4 regions of the Streptomyces sp. ML-6 genome follow, and region 3 is predicted to be linked to each of the others. Evidence: riboswitches for the same ligand, from Rfam matches in the RefSeq annotation. Region 3 holds a riboswitch; each other region holds the start of a gene.
The links. Region 3 has a riboswitch for cobalamin ahead of OCT49_RS01570 (ABC transporter substrate-binding protein). Riboswitches for the same ligand answer to the same signal wherever they lie in the genome.

Region 1: linked by a shared signal. The riboswitch ahead of OCT49_RS27660 (energy-coupling factor ABC transporter permease) and the one ahead of OCT49_RS01570 (ABC transporter substrate-binding protein) in region 3 are both predicted to bind cobalamin.
Region 2: linked by a shared signal. The riboswitch ahead of OCT49_RS06650 (cobalamin biosynthesis protein) and the one ahead of OCT49_RS01570 (ABC transporter substrate-binding protein) in region 3 are both predicted to bind cobalamin.
Region 4: linked by a shared signal. The riboswitch ahead of OCT49_RS24105 (ribonucleoside-diphosphate reductase subunit alpha) and the one ahead of OCT49_RS01570 (ABC transporter substrate-binding protein) in region 3 are both predicted to bind cobalamin.

What each region holds. Positions count from the first base shown of each region.
Region 1 is NZ_JAOTIK010000001.1:6,249,686-6,251,873, forward strand. It holds gene cbiQ (cobalt ECF transporter T component CbiQ) at 1-150, opposite strand, end outside; gene OCT49_RS27655 (energy-coupling factor ABC transporter substrate-binding protein) at 158-538, opposite strand; gene OCT49_RS27660 (energy-coupling factor ABC transporter permease) at 535-1,239, opposite strand; cobalamin riboswitch at 1,270-1,453, opposite strand; partial or broken gene OCT49_RS27665 (short-chain dehydrogenase/reductase) at 1,651-1,872, opposite strand; partial or broken gene OCT49_RS27670 (LysR substrate-binding domain-containing protein) at 1,862-2,188, shown strand, end outside.
Region 2 is NZ_JAOTIK010000001.1:1,502,375-1,504,562, forward strand. It holds gene OCT49_RS06640 (inorganic phosphate transporter) at 1-224, shown strand, start outside; gene OCT49_RS06645 (hypothetical protein) at 260-490, shown strand; cobalamin riboswitch at 750-879, shown strand; gene OCT49_RS06650 (cobalamin biosynthesis protein) at 1,024-2,067, shown strand; gene OCT49_RS06655 (cobyric acid synthase) at 2,064-2,188, shown strand, end outside.
Region 3 is NZ_JAOTIK010000001.1:332,078-334,265, reverse strand. It holds gene OCT49_RS01570 (ABC transporter substrate-binding protein) at 1-821, opposite strand, end outside; cobalamin riboswitch at 861-992, opposite strand; gene OCT49_RS01565 (serine hydrolase domain-containing protein) at 1,305-2,188, shown strand, end outside.
Region 4 is NZ_JAOTIK010000001.1:5,411,823-5,414,010, forward strand. It holds gene OCT49_RS24105 (ribonucleoside-diphosphate reductase subunit alpha) at 1-1,241, opposite strand, end outside; cobalamin riboswitch at 1,382-1,508, opposite strand; gene mctP (monocarboxylate uptake permease MctP) at 1,664-2,188, opposite strand, start outside.

The DNA.
Region 1 (2,188 bases), 5.9 Mb from region 3:
CACGAGCGCCGTCACCAGGACGAGCGCCGCGCCGGGCCAGGGCGGCAGCGAGATCGCGAGCACGGTGAGCCCGAGTCCGAGCACGGCCTTGTCCACGGGGTGACGGCGGCGCCAGCGGTTGCCGTGCGCCGCCTCGTCGATCGGCAGCACCGCGGGTTCAGGCTCCCTCGGCGGGGGAGTCCCCGGTACCGACGGGCGCGCTTTCGGGATCCCGCCGTGCCTGCCCCTGCGCCCCTGCGAGTTCCGAGCCCTGGCGGCGGCCCCGGCGCAGCCCGAAGTAGTAGGCGAGGACACCCGCGCCGAGCGCCGCCTGGAGGGCGAAGAGCGCCGACTCGATCTCGCCGGACGGCGGTTCGTACAGGGGCGAGAACCAGGGTTCGTAGTCCGGTTCGAGCTCGGTGATCGCCGTCTCCGCCTCGGCGTCGGCGCCCGCGAACGGCTCCTCCTTGTGGTCGCCGAGGCCGAGCGCCAGCGGCAGGACCGCGAGCGCGGCCACGACGAGCAGCAACAGGGCGTTGATCTTCGCGTTACGGCTCATCGGGCCACTCCCTCGGGCGTGCCGGTCCGGTCCGCCCGGACGGCCGGGAACACGCCCAGCCGGGTCAGTTCCCCCTTGCTGGACTGCGCCAGCAGCCGCATCACGACCACCGTCAGCAGCCCCTCGCTCACCGCGAGCGGGATCTGGGTGACGGCGAAGATGGAGCCGAACTTGCCGAGCGCGCCCAGGAAACCGCTGCTCGGGTCGGGGAAGGCCAGCGCCAGCTGCACACTGGTGACGCAGTAGGTGGAGAGGTCGGCGACGAACGCGGCGAAGAACACCGCCACCATCAGCGGCACGTCGAACCGCCGCAGCAGCCGGTACAGCCCGTACCCGGCCCAGGGGCCGACGACCGCCATCGAGAAGACGTTGGCGCCGAGCGTGGTCAGGCCGCCGTGGGCCAGCAGCAGCGCCTGGAAGAGCAGGGTGATGGTGCCGAGCACCGCCATGATCGGCGGCCGGAAGAGGATGGCGCCCAGCCCGGTGCCCGTGGGGTGCGAGCAACTCCCGGTCACCGAAGGGAGTTTCAGGGCCGACAGGACGAAGGTGAAGGCCCCGGAGGCGCCGAGGAGCAGGGTGCTCTCCGGGTGCTCCTTGACCTCACGGGTGAGTGACCGTACTCCGTGTACGACGAACGGCGCGGACGCGACGCCCCAGGCGATCGCGTGCGCCGGAGGCAGAAAGCCCTCGGCTATGTGCATGGCTCAGTAGACCCTCTCCAGCACCTCGTGGATGGTTGACGCGCCTTGGCCGGTCTCCTGGCTGACGGGTACCACCGCCCGTGCTCCGCCTTCCCGGGTCCGAGGACCCAGTGGCTGCCCGCAGGGGGCTGGAGCCGGACTTCCCGATCACAGTGGCGAGGGCCGCACCGGTATCACACCGGATTTCCCGTTCACCAAGGCGTGGCGACAGTAATGCCCGACCCGGGGTGGTGACAAGCACGCCCGGAGGGGGCGGGACGCACCGCGCGCCCGCGCGCCCGCCCGCGCGCCCGCGCGTGCAGGGGCCGGCGCGCGGTGCCGGCCACCTGCGCGGACGGCCCCGTACGCCCCGTACCGCCCCTGCCGTCACCGCGGGCGGCCCCTGCCGTCACCCCCGTACCGTGCCTGCCGTCACCGCGGGTCGAAGTCCGTTCCCCGGGAGACCTTCTCCCACTCGGCGAGCTCGGCCCGCACCGAGTCCAGGTGCCTGACGACGGCGTCCACCGCGTCGCCGCCGAGGACGAGTCGCAGCGGGGTCCGCTCGGCGTCCAGGGCCAGCCGGATCGCCGCCGCGGCCTTCGCCGGGTCCCCGGGCTGGGTGCCGTCGCCGCCTTGCACCGTCCGCCTGGTGGCGCTGCCGCAGGGGCACCCCCTGGCGGTGCGGGCCGCGGCCGACCACGAGGGGGCGGTCGATTTCGCGGACCTCCTCGACGAGCCGTTCCTCGCCCTTCCACCGGAGGCCGGTCCGCTGCGGGACTACTGGCTGGCCCTGGACGCCCGGGGCGGGTGGGCGGGGTGGTGAGCAGCGCCGAGGAGACCCACGCGGCGGTCGTCAACGGTCAGGGGGTGGTCCTGCTGGCCGCCGGGAACGCCCCGCTGGTCGTCCGGGACGAGGTGACCGCCGTACCGGTCCGCGGCATCTCCCCGTCCCGGCTGGCGGTGGCCGCCC
Region 2 (2,188 bases), 1.2 Mb from region 3:
CCGGCTCGATCTGGCTGATCTCGCGCCGCAAGCCGGTCGGCCACGGCGACGTCGCCCCGTCGGACGGCGACGTCGAGCCCGCGGGCGTCGTCACCACGGCCATCGCCGCCGTCAGCCCGCCGCCCACCACGGCCCAGGCACCGGTCCAGAACCTCACGGCCACCATCGTGGCCCCGGCCGCAACCACCACCACCCAGGACCCGGCGCGACCCGCCACCGTCTGAGCGGGCCGTCCAGGCCGGCCGTCTAAGGAATCAGCATGAAAATCGACTGGGCAGCCCTCGGTTCCGTGTTCGGCGTCTCCCTCGTGGTCACCGTCGCCCTGGTGGGCCTCTTCACCCTCGGCATCGTCGGCCTCTCCAAGCAGGCCGAACCGGCGGCGCAGGGCGGCTCCGGCGGCTCGGTGCTGCTGGCCCGCGCCGGGGCGTACGTCTGCTTCGCGCTGTGCGTGGCGGCGGTCGCGTACGGGATCTTCCTCATCGTCGCCTGAGCACACGCGTCACGCCCGAGCACATGCGTGACGTTCAAGCGCCTACGTGACGCCCGAGCGCACGCATCACGTCCGAGCGCATACGTGACGTCCGAGCACGCGCGTCACGGAGGGCCGGACACCCGCGAGGTGTCCGGCCCTTCGCCGTGCGCCCGGGGCGATGTGGGTCTCAGCACACTGCGCCGCCGCAGGTCAACGGCAGGTTGACGGGCGTTCGCGGGGCGTGGTGGACTGCCGGAGCCAATCACGGCGACAGCAGAGGAAGCCGGTGCGAATCCGGCGCGGTCCCGCCACTGTCACCGGGGAGCGGTCCCCCAACACCGGAAGTCACGGCACGCGCGAGCGGGCTGGAAGGCCGGGGGAACCGCGGATCCGGGAGCCAGGAGACTCTCGTCGCCGGTCACGTCGAACCAGGGCGCGGACCCTGAGTGAGGACATATCGCCATGCCTGGCTGCCGTGCGTCCGTCGTCGGGGCGCTCTCGCCGAGAGCCGCCCGTACCGGGATCCTCCGAGGCACGACGGCCGGTTGAGCGTGCGAGCCGACCGCGTCTTCGCGTACGGCGCCGCCGCCGGTCTGCTCGGCGACCTGCTGCTCGGTGACCCCCGCAGGGGGCACCCGGTGGCCGGGTTCGGGCGGGCCGTGGCGAACGTCGAGCGCCGTCTGTGGCACGACCACCGCGGGTGGGGCGCGCTGCACGCCCTCGTCTGCGCCGGAGGCGTCGCGGGCGGTGCCGCGCTGGTCGCCCGCGCCCTGCGCGACCGCCCCGCCGCCTCCCTCGCGCTGACCGCCGCCACCACCTGGTCCGTCGTCGGCGGCACGTCCCTGGGCCGCGAGGCACGGGCCATCGGCGACGCCCTGGCGGCCGGCGACATCGAGCTGGCCCGCGAACGGCTGCCGCATCTGTGCGGGCGCGACCCGCAGTCCCTCGACGGGCCGCAGATCGCCCGCGCCGTGGTGGAGTCCGTGGCCGAGAACACCTCCGACGCCGTGGTCGGCGCCCTGGTGTGGGGCGCGCTGGGCGGGGTGCCGGGGCTGGCCGGTTTCCGGGCCGTCAACACCCTGGACGCCATGGTCGGCCACAAGTCGCCCCGGTACCGGCGCTACGGCTGGGCCTCGGCCCGCCTCGACGACCTCGCGGGCTGGCCCGGCGCCCGGCTCACCGCCCTGCTCGCCGTGGCCGCGGGCGGCCGTCCGGGTGCGGCGGCACGGGCCTGGCGGGCCGATGCCGGCCGGCACCCGAGCCCCAACGCGGGCCCGGTGGAGGCCGCGTTCGCGGGCGCGCTCGGCGTACGGCTCGGCGGGACCCTCGCGTACGGCGGCCGGGTCGAGCACCGTCCCGTGCTCAACGGGGAGGCCGGCCGGGCGGTGGAGGGCGCGGACATCGAGCGCGCGGTGCGGCTGTCGCGCCGGGTGGGCGTGCTGGCCCTGGGCGTGTGCGTGGCGGGCCGGTTCGGCGTGTCGCTCGCCGCCCGGCGGATCGCGGGCCGCCGGACGGCCGTGCCGGACGTGGCAGGACCTCGCGTCCTCGGCCCTCGCACCCCAGGATCTCGCACTCCAGGACGGAGAAACCCATGAGCGGCGGGCTGCTGATCGCCGGAACCACCTCCGACGCCGGCAAGAGCGTCGTCACCGCGGGCATCTGCCGCTGGCTGGTGCGCCGGGGCGTGAAGGTGGCGCCCTTCAAGGCGCAGAACAT
Region 3 (2,188 bases):
ACCGTGGTGCCTCCGTAGTCGTAGATCACGACCACCTCGGGCCTGCGTTTGATGACCTGTTCCCAGGACACGTCGCCGAAGGTGGCGTCGAAGTCCGCGAAGACGTTCCTGCCACCGGCGAGTTCGACGATCTCGTTGCCGATGCCCTTGCCGCCCGCCGTGAACGCGGAGCTTTCACCGGAGTCGTAGACGAAAACCGAGCGGGGCGAGGCGTCCTCGAGCCCCGTCTCGACCGCCGCGATCCTCCGCCGTTCCCGGGCGATCAGCTTCTGGCCGCGCTCCGGTACGCCGAAGGTCCTGGCGACCTGGGTGATCTCGGTGGCGAGCTGATCGACGCCGACCCCGCCCTCGGCGCAGCTCTCGATGTTCAGCCGGGTGTTGATGCCGTTCTTCCGGAGCTCCGCCCGGTCCTGGCCCCTGGCCTTGTCGAAGGCACTGTCGTACCCGCCGTAGACGAAGTCGGGGTTGGCGCCGAGCAGCACTTCCTTGGAGGGGTACTCCTCCGCGAGCACCTTGATCCCCTCGTACGCGGACCGGTACTCCGGCAGGACGCTGTCGTCCAGGTAGGCCGTCCCGACCAGCCGGTCCTGGAGTCCGAGGGCCAGCATGATCTCGGTGACGTGCTGGTTCATGGTGACGACCCGTTCCGGCGGGGCGTCGAAGGTCGTTCTCGTACCACAGTTGGTGACCGTGTAGGGAAAACCGTCGGCGGCCGGTGCGGTCCCCGCCCCGCCCCCACCGCCGGTGTCGGAGCCGCAGCCGGTGAGCGGCAGCAGGAGCAGTGGTATGAGTACGAGCGGTACACGGCGGATCCGTGGCATGGCCGGCCCTTTCCGGGGGATGTCCTCGTCCCCTGGGTCGTCTGGGAAGGCGGCGCGGCCAGTATCTGGCTTCCGGGCTGTTGCAGCCCGGTCACAGTGGCGGGACCGTACCGGATTCGCACCGGTTTCCTGACGCGCGTCGCCCGGGTTTCCGGAGCCCATTCTGTCAGACCGGTATTCCGGCAGGTCATGCCCCTTGCACCGACGACCGGTGGCCGGGGCCCGGCTGCCCCGGCCACCGGTGTGCGGGGGACAGCCCCACCAGGAACCGGGCGGCCAGCAGGATCGCCGCGGACGGTTTCTGCGGAAATGCTGGAACCGGCGAACGGGGAACCACCCCTGCCGAAGCGATCCAACGGCCTCCGGTGTGCTCCGGACGGCCTTTCCATTTCATGTCCATTTCGTGGGAGTCGGCGCGTGCACACGTGGGAAGAACAGCGGTTTCGTCCGTCCGGACGGCGGGGGAGGAAGCGGCGCGGGGCCGTGACGGGAGCGGCCGTGCTGGCCGTGGGCGTGCTCGCGGCGGGGGCCCTGGCACCGCCCGCCGCGGCAGCGCCCCTCCCCGGCCGGCCCGGCAGCACCGTGCAGCAGGGCCTGGACGAACTCGTGCGCTCCGACGGCATGCCCGCCGCCCTGGCCGGTGTCACGGACGGCGGGGGACGCACCCGTACGTACACCGCGGGTGTCGGCGACCTCGCCACCGGCGCCGGGGCGCCCCGCGACGGCCGGGTCCGCATCGGCAGCAACACCAAGGCGTTCACGGCCGTGGTCGTGCTGCAACTCGTCGCCGAGGGCAGGGTGGAGCTCGACGGCCGCATCGACACGTATCTGCCGGGTCTCGTGCACGGTGACGGCATCGACGGCGGCCGCATCACCGTCCGCCAACTCCTCCAGCACACCAGCGGACTCCCGAACTACGTCGAGCACCTGGGTGAGGAGATCCGTCACTACGAGCCCCGTGAACTGCTCGACCTCGCACTCCGGCACGGGGCCGACTTCGAACCCGGCAGGGGCTGGAAGTACAGCAACAGCAACTACCTGGTCGCCGGACTCCTCGTGGAGAAGGTCACCGGGCGCCCCCTCGCCACGGAGATCGACCGGCGCGTCATCCGGCGCGCCGGACTGCGCCACACCTACTTCCCCGCCCCCGGCGAACTGCGCATCCGCGGACCCCATCCCAGGGGCTACTACCAGGACTCCGCGGACGCGCCCCTCGTCGACGCCACCGAGTGGGACCCCTCCTGGGCCTGGGCGGCAGGGCAGTTGGTGTCCACCAACTCCGACCTCAACCGCTTCTACTCCGCGCTCCTGCGCGGTCGCCTCCTGCCGGAGCCGCAGCTCGACCAGATGCGCACCACGGTCCCGGC
Region 4 (2,188 bases), 5.1 Mb from region 3:
TGGGCGAGGGTGCGCATCATCCGGCCGTACAGCTCCCGGGCGGGCATCGACTTGCGGGCCAGCCCCTTCGCCTCCGCGGCCCGGTACGCCGCGTCGAAGTCGTCGCCCCACAAGTCCACCAGCTCGGGCACGTCGGCGGGCGAGAACAGCGACCAGTGGCCGTCCGCCTCGACCCGGCGCATGAACTCGTCCGGGATCCAGTGCGCCAGGTTGAGGTTGTGCGTGCGCCGCTGGTCCTCGCCGGTGTTGTCCCGCAGCTCCAGGAACTCCTCGATGTCCGCGTGCCAGGTCTCCAGGTAGACCGCGGCGGCACCCTTGCGCCGGCCGCCCTGGTTGACCGCGGCGACGGAGGCGTCGAGCGTCTTCAGGAACGGCACGATGCCGTTGGAGTGCCCGTTGGTGCCGCGGATCAGCGAACCCCGGGAACGGATGCGGGAGTACGGCAGGCCGATGCCCCCGGCGTGCTTGGAGAGCCGGGCCACCTGGTGGTAGCGGTCGTAGATCGAGTCCAGCTCGTCGAGCGGGGAGTCCAGCAGGTAGCAGGAGGACATCTGCGGGTGCCGGGTGCCGGAGTTGAAGAGGGTCGGCGAGGAGGGCAGGTAGTCGAGCCGGCTCATCAGCCCGTACAGCGCCGCGACCTCGTCCACGGCACGCGGGGAGTCGTCCTCGGCGAGCCCGGACGCGACCCGGAGCATGAAGTGCTGCGGCGTCTCGACGACCTGACGGGTGTGCGGGTGACGCAGCAGGTAGCGGCTGTGCAGGGTCCGCAGCCCGAAGTAGCCGAAGCGGTCGTCGGCGCCGTCGGCGAGCGCGCGCTCCACCAGCGCGTCGAGGGCGTCCGCGTTGCGGGCGACGAAGCCGGCCGTGCGGTCGGCGATCAGGCCCTCGCGGTGCCCGACGGCGACCGAGGCGGAGAAGGAGACGGCGCCCTGGCCGGCGGCCTCGTCCGCGATGGCGCGGGTCAGGAGCCGGGCGGCGAGCCGGGAGTAGGCGGGGTCCTCGGAGATCAGTCCGGCGGCGGCCTCGGTGGCCAGCGCACACAGCTCGGCCTCGTCCGCCCGCGCGCTGCGGCCGCGCAGTGCGGCGGCGGCGACGCGCCCGGGGTCGGTGTCGGGCAGATCGGCGGTGAGGTCGGTCAGGGTCCGCAGCAGCGCGGCCCCCGGTCCGTCGTGTGCGGCTGCCCCGGAATCGGCGGCCGTGGACGCGGCGACCGAAGCCGGATCGGCTGGCGCGATGGTCACGTGGTGCTCTCCCTCGCTCGGCTCGGGGCCGGCGGGGGAACGGGGCGGCCGTGCGGGCACGCACCCGGGACGGGACGGCGCTCCGCACGGCGTCCGCCGGCCCAACCGCGAGGCCCGGACGTCTGGCGCCCGGATCGGTCGAGCCGGACGCACTGTCGGCAGGTCCTCGGACTTGTCCGGGGTGCGCGAATGCGCACTGAACACACCGTTGCGGGACAGTTCCGGATTCGCACCGGATTCCCCTGCGGCGACAGCGAGGATGAGCATACATGTGGGGGCAGCCCGATGAAGCAGCCCCCAGATGTTGTGTCGGTCAGCTCGGTCCGGACCGGCGGGAAGCGCCCTGCGGGCCTTCCGGAAACAGCGGACGGCCCGCTCCCGCCGCCCTTCGGGAAGGGGCGGGAACGGGCCGTCACGGGGCGTCAGTGGCCGCCGGGCGCCCCCGCCGTGGCCGGCGGGAGCTCGGCGGCGACACCCGGATCGCCCGCGTCGGCCGTGTAGTCGGACGGCGAGGTCTCGTCGGTCCCGGCGGGCGCCTTCATGGCGTTCAGGACCAGGGTGAGCACCACCACGACCACCGCGTTCAGCACGAACGCGGTGAGACCGATGTAGCCGATCTCGCCGATGCCGGGGATCTCCGCGGACGAGCCGCCGAAGTGCTCCTGCGTCGGCGAGGCGACCCCGTACGCGGCCACCGTCCCGTACACCATGCCGACCGCCCAGCCCGCGAGCAGCGCCCAGCGGTGGAACCAGCGGGTGAACAGGCCGCCGACCAGGGCCGGCATCGTCTGGAGGATCCAGATCCCGCCGAGCAGCTGGAAGTTGATCGCGACGGTCTTGTCCATCGTGAGGACGAAGGCGAGCGCCCCGACCTTGACGAGCAGCGAGACCAGCTTGGAGACCTTGGTCTCCTGCTCCGGGGTGGCGTCCGGCTTCAGGAAGTCCTT